Regions from separate parts of the uncultured Martelella sp. genome, predicted to be linked through region 1. Evidence: predicted binding sites of a transcription regulator. Region 1 holds the regulator's gene; each other region holds the start of a gene.
What was found. The regulator LexA, encoded in region 1, represses DNA repair genes until DNA is damaged. The targets are predictions, from matches to a motif close to TGTTCNNNNTGTGTTCNG.

Region 1 (3,278 bases):
CAGGGCGTCCAGCCGAAAGCAAAGGCCAGCCCCATCACATAGGCGCCGGACATGCTCGCCGGCTTGCCGCCGCCATGAAACCGCGCCTCGCGCGACAGGAAGGGGATTTTCAGCACACCAAGAAAGTTCAGCCCCATGATGATGATGATCACGCCGCCGACCTTGGCCAGAATATCGATATATTGACGCAAAAGCTGACCGATGGACGAGGCCCCTGCCCCGAGCGCCACGAAAATCGTCGCAAAGCCGAGCGTAAAGAACAGCGCCGGCAACAACACCCGCGCCGGCCGGACGGTCGTGTCCCCCCTGAACTGATCGATCGAAATGCCCGCCATGTAGCAAAGATAAGGCGGCACCAGCGGCAAAACGCAGGGTGAGAGAAACGAAAGCGCACCGGCAAGAAGCGCCGTCAACAGGGAAATATCACCGATCGACACCTGAAATCCTCTTGTCACTCGGCCGTTGGCGAAAGCGCGTCCGGCACCAGCAGATAACCGCCTGAACGGCGGACCGTAAACTGCCGGTTCCTTAAACCACAGCGGCGTTGAATTCCAATCACCTTTCCGCGCATCGCCCCCAACATCAAATTGTCGCCTCGGAGCCGAATTTCCGGGTTGACCTTCTGCAAGACCCTTTCTATGTTCCGCCCACTTTCCGCCGGCCCTTCAACAGGCGCCGGCCTCGGGAGCGCGTAGCTCAGCTGGTAGAGCAACTGACTTTTAATCAGTAGGTCCAGGGTTCGAACCCCTGCGCGCTCACCATTGTTTGCCGAGAATTTTTCTCCTTTCGAAATTGAAACAACACTTTCTAACGCACCCCTTTGCACCCGCCTTCATGCCTCCATTGACCGCAATCGAGGCCGCTCTGCTATTTCCAGCTTGCGGAACACAGATAGAACAGATATAAACGTTCTGTATTTGTTTCGAAGGCAAGGGGCTGCAAATGCTGACTCGTAAACAACAGGAACTGCTGTATTTCATCCATGAACGGATGAAGGAGACAGGCATTCCCCCGTCTTTCGATGAAATGAAGGAAGCCCTGGATCTGGCGTCCAAATCGGGCATTCACCGGTTGATCACGGCGCTGGAGGAACGGGGTTTCATTCGCCGGCTTCCCAACAGGGCGCGCGCGCTTGAAATTCTGCGCATGCCGGAAAGCCTTGGTTCTCAGCCGCCACGCCGCGGCTTTTCACCGAGCGTGATTGAAGGCAGCCTCGGCAAGACGCCTGCCGAAAGCAAGACACCGGCTGCCGGAAATGACAGCGGCTCGACCGATATCCCCGTCATGGGGCGGATTGCAGCCGGCGTTCCGATCTCGGCCATACAGGAAAACACCCACGCAATTGCCGTTCCGGCCGAAATGCTGGGAACCGGCGAACATTATGCGCTGGAAGTTAAGGGCGATTCGATGATCGAAGCCGGGATATTCGACGGTGACACGGTGGTCATCCGCAATATCAACACAGCCGCCCCGGGCGATATTGTCGTGGCGCTGGTGAATGACGAGGAAGCAACGCTGAAACGTTTCCGCCGCAAGGGCGCATCGATTGCACTGGAAGCCGCCAACCCGGCCTATGAAACCCGGATATTCGCGGCCGATCAGGTCAAGGTTCAGGGCAAGCTTGTCGGCCTGATCCGCCGCTACCACTGAAGAAATCGAGGGTTTTCGGCAGGCTGACAGGATCAGCATACGAATCGGAACGCCAACTATAGAGGCGGTGTTGGTTCCACTGACGCTTTACTGCCGTGATGGCAGGCGTGACGGAAACGTGGGTTCTCACACAGGAACCGGTCGGGTTAGGCTCTGAGGACGTGGTGTTTCCGTTTCTTGATTTTGAACCATCGGTATCTTGGACGGTAAACTGCAAGGTGCCGTTTTGGCGGCGCAGTGCTGGTGTGATGAGAAAACCAGGCGAACGGCATGTCTGAAAACCGGGCCGGTAGACGCTGATGATGATGTCGGCGTGATCGCAGGCAGGGCCTACGAGCGCGGGCCGGAATATCTGTGCTACGGTCAGACCGCTTCCGGGAAGCGATGCCACACACCATTCGCCCTTTTCACAAATGAATACACCGGATTGCGTCCGCGCGGCCTTTATATCCTCGGCAAGGGCGGTGCTTGCATTGGTGATTTGTCCAGCATCCAGGCGGTCGAACCGGTCCGTGTCTTTCAGTATCGCAGCGTTGTTTTCGGTTTCGCTCGGCGGTCGTGTGGCGTTGATGGCAAGTGCGCTCTGCCACTGATCGAAGATGAAGGAAGGCGGACGGCGCTTGCTGAGCGCGGCCGTATCACCGGTGACAATCGCAACCAGCGCGCCGTCTTCGGAGACAAGCAGAAGCGGCGACCGGTCGCCTTGAGAAAAGGCGGGCAAGGCAAAGGCAATTGCCATCGGCACCAGTCCGACAAGCCTGAGGCGGGTGCGCAGCAGAACCAGCAGCATGAACCCGACAAGGAAAAGCAGCAGAAATCCGCGGGGCATCGCACCGGTATCGAGCGCGCCGCCAAGACCATTGACCCATTCCGCAATGGCAATCACCCGGTCGAGCCCCCAGCCCATGGCCAAAAGAAAGGGGCCGTGCAGATTGAGCGGCATGGCCAGCATGGCCAGCAGCCCGGAGGGCATCACCAGAAAGGTGACAATCGGCATGGCGAGCAGATTGCCAAGCAGACCGTAGCCGGCAATCCGCTGAAAATGCGCCATGGCAATCGGCGCTGTCGAAAGCCCGCCGATAAGTGCGGTCAACAGAATACCGAAAGCCCCCAGCATGACGATGCGGACCACTGTGCCGACCGGCATCGACGCCGGGCGAGCATATTCGCGACGCTGCCAGAAGCTGTAGCCCGCAATAAGCGCCAGTGTTGCGGCAAACGACATCTGCATGCCGGGGCCGACTGCTTCCGACGGCGAAACGACGAGGATGACGAGCCCCGCAAGAGCGACATTGCGCATGCTGATGGCCGGACGGTCGGCGACGGCGGCAAGCAGCATGATCGCCAGCATGATGAAAGCGCGCTGCGCCGAGACCTGCATGCCCGAAATCGCAAGATAGAACCCGGCAGCCCCGATCGCGGCCACAGCAGCGAGCTTCTTGGTGGCAATCGCTTCTGCCGCCTTTGGAGAAAACGACAGGAAAAGACGCAGGCTTGAAAAGAAGATACCGGCGGCGAGCGCCATGTGCAGCCCCGAAATGGCAATGACATGGGCAAGGCCGGCATTGCGCAACGCGTCCAGCGTGTCATCATTCATGGCGCGACGCTGCCCGGTGATGATCGCATTC
Region 2 (3,278 bases), on a different contig from region 1:
AAGACCGGTGAACACGTTCTTGAACGGCACCATGCCCGCATTGGTGAACATCAGGGTCGGGTCGTTATGCGGCACAAGCGGGCTGGACGGGACGACCTCATGCCCGTTCCGCTTGAAGAAGTCGAGAAAGGTCGACCGGATTTCATTCACGCCACTCATGCTATGCCACGCCCCTTACGTATATCGGTGTTGTCTGCCGAGACTTTCACGGCTTTTAGCGACAGGCGTCGCCACTGTCCAGACAAGACAAAACAGCGGCTCCGTAAAGCCGCTGCTGATTTCATGTATCAAACGTTCCGGTCATCTGCCGTGAGGCCGGTCGGTCCGATCAATCGTCGTCGGTTCCGGTTGTCGGGCTTTCCTCTTCGGCATCCAGAAGACCTTCGGACAACAGACCGGCATTCTGGCGCAAGGCCAGCTCGATCTCTTCGGCAATTGCGGCATTTTCTCTCAGGAACGTTTTGGCATTCTCACGGCCCTGACCGAGCCGCTGACTGTTATAGGAGAACCAGGACCCGGATTTTTCCACAATGCCGGCCTTGACGCCGAGATCGATCAGCTCGCCCATCTTGGAAACGCCTTCGCCATACATGATGTCGAACTCGACCTGTTTGAAGGGCGGCGCCATCTTGTTCTTGACGACCTTGACGCGGGTCTGGTTGCCGACCACCTCGTCGCGGTCCTTGACTGCGCCGATGCGGCGGATGTCGAGGCGGACGGAGGCGTAGAACTTCAGCGCATTGCCGCCTGTCGTGGTTTCGGGCGAACCGAACATGACGCCGATCTTCATACGGATCTGGTTGATGAAGATGACCATGCAGTTGGAGCGCGAGATCGACGCCGTCAGCTTGCGCAGCGCCTGGCTCATCAGGCGGGCCTGAGAGCCGGGAAGGCTGTCGCCCATCTCACCTTCGATTTCAGCGCGCGGGGTGAGGGCGGCAACGGAGTCGACCACGATCACGTCAAGCGCACCGGAGCGCACCAGCGTGTCGGCGATTTCAAGCGCCTGTTCACCGGTATCCGGCTGCGAGATCAGAAGGTCGTGCAGGTCAACGCCAAGCTTGCGGGCATAGACCGGATCAAGCGCATGTTCGGCATCGATAAAGCCGCAGGTGCCACCACCCTTTTGCGCTTCGGCAATGGTTTGCAGCGCAAGTGTGGTCTTGCCGGAGCTTTCCGGCCCGTAGATTTCAATGATGCGGCCACGCGGCAGGCCGCCGATGCCAAGGGCGATGTCGAGGCCCAGCGAGCCGGTCGAAACGGTTTCGATCTCGACGATGCTGTCCTGAGCGCCGAGCTTCATGATCGAGCCCTTGCCGAACGAACGTTCGATCTGGGAAAGTGCTGCTTCCAGCGCTTTGCTCTTGTTCACTGCCTTTTCCTCAACGAGTTTGAGTGAATTCTGTGCCATCGACTTTATCCCTTGTTTCGCCCGCCGCCTAGGTGAGGCTGTGATTTCCCTATCCGTACTCTATTTGTTCTCCTGTTTCAAGTCTTCTTCTGTCGCTGTTTTTAAATTACTTTTCCATCCGTGTTCTTTTTACGTTCCTCTCTTGCAGAGAGATGTGGATCACGTGTCGTCCGGGTGCGCTGCCGCGGTGTCGCCGGTGGCGCCGATGATTGCGGCTGCGGCGTCGAGATCGGTGCAATAGGTCACCCGGTTTTCGTCGATGTGATTGGCGGTCAGGATCGCCTTGACCCTGGGGTCGACGCCGCTCAGCAGAACCCTGACATTGCGGGCGTGGGCGCGCCGGATCGTGCTTTCCAGCACATTGGCGGCCGACGAATCGATGTAGGAGACGTCCGACAGGTCCAGCACGAAATTCTTCGCGCTGTCGGCGATGCGGTCAAGCACGGAGCCGACAGTGGAGGCTGCGCCGAAGAAGAAGGCGCCGGAAATGCGATAGACGATGGTGTCGGGATCGGTGTTGACGATCGGGTGTTCGGTCTTGGCGTTATAGTCGTCATAGGGGCTGACGGCGACATCCCGGCCCATGCGATCGATGAACAGGACGGCGCCGAGTGCAAATCCGGCGACAATGCCTTCGGTGAGGTCGCGGAAGACCACCAGCAGCAGCGTGACGGTCAGGATCACCGCATCGCCGCGCGAACTTCTGAACAGGGCGCGGATTGCCGGTTTTTCGACCATGCTCCAGGCCACCACCGCCAGAACGCCGGCAAGCGCTGCCAGCGGAATGAAACGGGCGAGCGGGGCCGCCACCAGCATGAACACCAGCAGGAATGCAGCATGCAGCATGCCGGAAAACGGGCTTGTCGCGCCTGCGCGGACATTGGTGGCCGTGCGGGCGATCGTGCCGGTCACGCAGATGCCGCCGAAGAACCCGGAGGCGATGTTGGCCACGCCCTGGCCGATCAGTTCCATGTTGGAGCGATGGCGGCGGCCGGTCATGCCGTCGGCGACAACGGCAGACAGCAGCGATTCGATGGAGCCCAGCAGCGCAAAGGCGAAGGCATCCGGCAGAACCGAGATCACCTTTTCGACCGACAGGGTCGGCACTGACGGAGACTGAAGGCCACGCGGCAGACCGCCGAACTGGCTGCCGATGGTTTCCACCGGCAGATGCAGCAGGGTGGCGGCAAGCGTGGCGACGGCAACGGCAATCAGCATGCCGGGCCAGCCGGGCCGCAGTTTTCGAAGGGCGATGATCAGGGCAATCGTGCCGACGGCGATGGCCAGTGCGGCAAAATTGGTGGTGCCGACGAATTGCGAAAGATAGGCGACCTTGTCGGCAAATGGCCCCGGTTCCTTGCCCGGCAGGTCAAGCCCGAGGATTGCCGAAAGCTGGCTGGCAAAGATGATGATGGCGATGCCCGCCGTAAAGCCGACCGTCACGGGGTAGGGGATGAAGCGGATATAGGCCCCCAGCCTGAGATAGCCGGCGGCGATCATGATCAGCCCGGAAATGATCACCGCCAGCATCAGCCCGTCAATGCCGTGGCGCTCCGCGGAGGCTGCCACCAGAACAATGAACGCGCCCGCCGGCCCGCCGATCTGATGGCGACTGCCGCCGAAAAGCGAAACGAAGAAACCGCCGATGATCGCGGCGTAGAGCCCACGATCGGGCGAAACGCCGGAGGCGATCGCAATTGCCATGGAAAGCGGCAGGGCGACGATGGCGACGGTCAGTCCGGAAATGGTATCGGCCTTCAGCCGGGACAGGCCATAGCCTTCCTTGAGAACGCTGACGGTTTTGGGAACGAGACGGGTAGGCATGGCTTTGCGACCTTGCACGGGGGAGGGAGAATGGAATCCTGTC
Region 3 (3,278 bases), on a different contig from region 1:
CGCGCTGTCGACCCATCTGGAAAGCCATGGCGACATTGCGCTTCGCGAACGGCAGATGGCCGATATCTTCGCGCTTGTCGACTGGCATTTTTCCGGCCTTCCGGTGCTGATCGGCGGCGATCTCAACACCGTCAACCGCAGCGGCAGCGACCCGGACGTCGAGACACTGTTTTCGCTCGCCGCAGACAAGGGCTATGAGCGCCACGGCGGACCGGCGGACCGGATTACAACACGGCCGAGCCTGATCTCGGAGGAGCGCCCGAAGCCGATGAAGCTCGACTGGTTTCTGTCCCGTGGGCTGGACATTTCCGAAAGCCGCGTCATCGATGCTCTTGATGCCGACGGCAAGCCCCTGTCGGACCACGACCTGCTGATCTGCACCGTCGCCGGCGTCCGCTCCTGATCGGGAACGATTGCCAAGCCGCACCGCGATGACTACATATCGTGGCGCTTCAAACCATATCGGGGGCTCCAGTTTCATGGCCGCAATCAAAAACGTCGCTGTCCAGATGGACCATATCTCCACCGTCAAGATTGCAGGCGATTCGACCTTCGCCATGTGTCTGGAAGCCCAGAACCGGGGCTATAACCTGTTTCACTACACACCCGACCGGCTGAGCCTGCGCGACGGCAAGGTTTTCGCCGCCGTCGAGCCGATGACGCTGCGCGATGTCGAGGGCGACCATTATACGCTCGGTGCGGCCGAACGCGTCGACCTTTCGACCATGGATGTGGTGCTGCTGCGCCAGGACCCGCCCTTCGACATGGCCTATATCACCTCCACCCATCTTTTGGAGCGCATCCACCCGAAGACGCTGGTGGTCAACGATCCGGCCTGGGTGCGCAATTCGCCGGAAAAGATTTTCGTCACCGAATTCGCCGACCTGATGCCGCCGACGCTGATCACCAAGGACGAGGGCGAGATTGCGCGGTTTCGCGAGGAAATGGGCGACATCATCCTGAAGCCGCTTTACGGAAACGGCGGCGCCGGCGTGTTCCACTCCACCCGCGACGACCGCAACTTCACCTCGCTTCTGGAAATGTTCGCGCAGATGTTCCGCGAGCCCTATATCGCCCAGGCCTACCTGCCGGCCGTGCGCAAGGGCGACAAGCGCATCATCCTCGTTGACGGCGAATTCGCCGGCGCAATCAACCGCGTTCCGGCCGAAACCGACAGCCGCTCCAACATGCATGTCGGCGGCCGCGCGGAACCCTCCGAGCTGACGGCGCGCGAGAAGGAAATCTGCGCCCGCATCGGCCCGGCGCTGAAGGAACGCGGCTTCATTCTCGTCGGCATCGACGTCATCGGCGACTACATGACCGAGATCAACGTCACCTCGCCCACCGGCATCCGCGAAGTGCAGAAATTCGGCGGCGCGGATATTTCAGCGCTGATGTGGGACGCAATCGAGAAAAAGCGCGGTTGAGACGCTATTTCGTCTGCCCGACCAGCGCCTGCTGCGTGAGTGAGGTGCGCAGTTCGTTCTTCTGGGCTTCGATCATGCCGGAGATCAGGAACAGGTCGACCAGCCACCAGATGCCGAAAATGGCCAGAAACAGAAAACCGATAAAGAAAACCAGCGTCAGCCAGCCGACGACATTCAGCAGCAGCATGGTGACGGCGGTGCCGGGCCGGCCGAGATAAAACCGGTGGGCGCCGGCCCAGCCGACGAAAAACCAGAGCAGATAGGCCGCCGCCGCCGATTTCGCGCCATTGGTTATCCGCTGTTCGATCAGGATCTGTTCTTCGGTTGTCAGTCCCATTTCAATCTCCGCCTTATCTTGCCGGCAAGCCTGTGTTTCGAATCGTTTACGGTGCGAACACGGCAAATGTCCATCCCCAATGACATTGACACATCCGGCGCTCCGATAAGTTCCTCTTTTGTTCTTGCATTAATGCGCGCATTGTGGAATCTTTACAACCAAAAGATTTGACGGAATGTCGTTTTCAGCGAACACCGATCGGAGCGGGGCTTGTCATGGTGTCGAGAATACAGACGGTTGCATTTCAGGGGATCGAGGGGGTTCCGGTCGATGTTCAGGTGATGGTGGCGCCGGGCAAGATCGGCATGCAGATCGTCGGACTGCCCGACAAGGCGGTCGCCGAAAGCCGTGAGCGGGTTCAGGCCGCCCTTCATGCCACCGGCCTTGCCCTGCCGCCCAAACGGGTGACCGTCAACCTCGCGCCTGCCGACCTACCGAAGGAGGGTTCGCATTTCGATCTCGCCATCGCGCTCGGGCTGATGGCAGCCCTTGGCGCCGTGCCGGCGGATGCGCTGACCGGTTACGTCGTCATCGGCGAGCTCAATCTCGACGGCACGATTGCCGCCGTCGCCGGTGCGCTGCCGGCCGCCATCACCGCAAACGCACAGGACAAGGGGCTGATATGCCCGGCCGATTGTGGGCCGGAAGCCGCATGGGCCGGAAGCGACATTGATGTTCTGGCGCCGAAAAGCCTGATTGCGATCGCCAATCATTTCAAGGGCACACAGGTTCTTTCGCGCCCGGCCCCAGCCGTCCGCGCCAGCGCCCGGAACCTGCCGGACCTTGCCGAAATCAAGGGGCAGGAAAGCGCCAAGCGCGCGCTTGAAGTGGCGGCCGCCGGTGGCCACAATCTGCTGATGGTCGGCCCGCCGGGATCGGGCAAATCAATGCTGGCCGCGCGTCTTCCTTCGATCCTGCCGCCGCTTTTGCCGCAGGAACTTCTGGACATGTCGATGGTGCATTCGATTGCGGGCAAGCTTTCGGGCGGACGCCTGTCCGACCGCAGGCCTTTCCGCGCGCCGCATCATTCCGCCAGCATGGCGTCACTCGTCGGCGGTGGCATAAAGGCGCGACCGGGGGAAGCATCACTTGCCCATCACGGCGTCCTGTTTCTCGACGAACTGCCGGAATTTTCGCCGCAGGTGCTCGACGCGCTGCGCCAGCCGCTGGAAAGTGGTGAGTGTGTGATAGCGCGTGCCAACCACCGGGTCTCCTACCCAGCCGCCTTCCAGCTCGTCGCTGCCATGAACCCCTGCCGCTGCGGCATGGCGGGCGAACCCGGCCATAGCTGCGCGAGGGGGCCGCGTTGCGCCGCCGATTACCAGGCCCGCATCTCCGGCCCGATGATGGACCGGATCGACATCCGCATCGACGTACCGGCCGTCAGCGCCATGGATCTCATCGGCGCCAGCGCCACCGGCGAGACAAGCGCCGCCGTGGCAAACCGCGTGGCCCGCGCCCGTCAGGCTCAGCGCGAACGCTTTGCGGCGCTCGGAAGCGATCCGGCCACCGTC

Region 2: a site for LexA is predicted at 1,533-1,550, ahead of recA (recombinase RecA). Genes of this name have one in related genera too.
Region 3: a site for LexA is predicted at 1,873-1,890, ahead of ACHZCU_RS10895 (YifB family Mg chelatase-like AAA ATPase). Genes of this name have one in related genera too.

What each region holds. Positions count from the first base shown of each region.
Region 1 is NZ_CAXXFM010000002.1:233,076-236,353, reverse strand. Features, by position in the region: gene ACHZCU_RS18410 (cytochrome c biogenesis CcdA family protein) at 1-437, opposite strand, end outside; tRNA gene ACHZCU_RS18405 (tRNA-Lys) at 686-761, shown strand; gene lexA (transcriptional repressor LexA) at 943-1,650, shown strand; gene ACHZCU_RS18395 (ComEC/Rec2 family competence protein) at 1,604-3,278, opposite strand, start outside.
Region 2 is NZ_CAXXFM010000003.1:34,126-37,403, reverse strand. Features, by position in the region: gene alaS (alanine--tRNA ligase) at 1-159, opposite strand, end outside; gene recA (recombinase RecA) at 329-1,411, opposite strand; gene ACHZCU_RS19435 (SulP family inorganic anion transporter) at 1,571-3,235, opposite strand.
Region 3 is NZ_CAXXFM010000001.1:2,327,044-2,330,321, reverse strand. Features, by position in the region: gene ACHZCU_RS10910 (endonuclease/exonuclease/phosphatase family protein) at 1-403, shown strand, start outside; gene gshB (glutathione synthase) at 480-1,427, shown strand; gene ACHZCU_RS10900 (TM2 domain-containing protein) at 1,432-1,764, opposite strand; gene ACHZCU_RS10895 (YifB family Mg chelatase-like AAA ATPase) at 1,980-3,278, shown strand, end outside.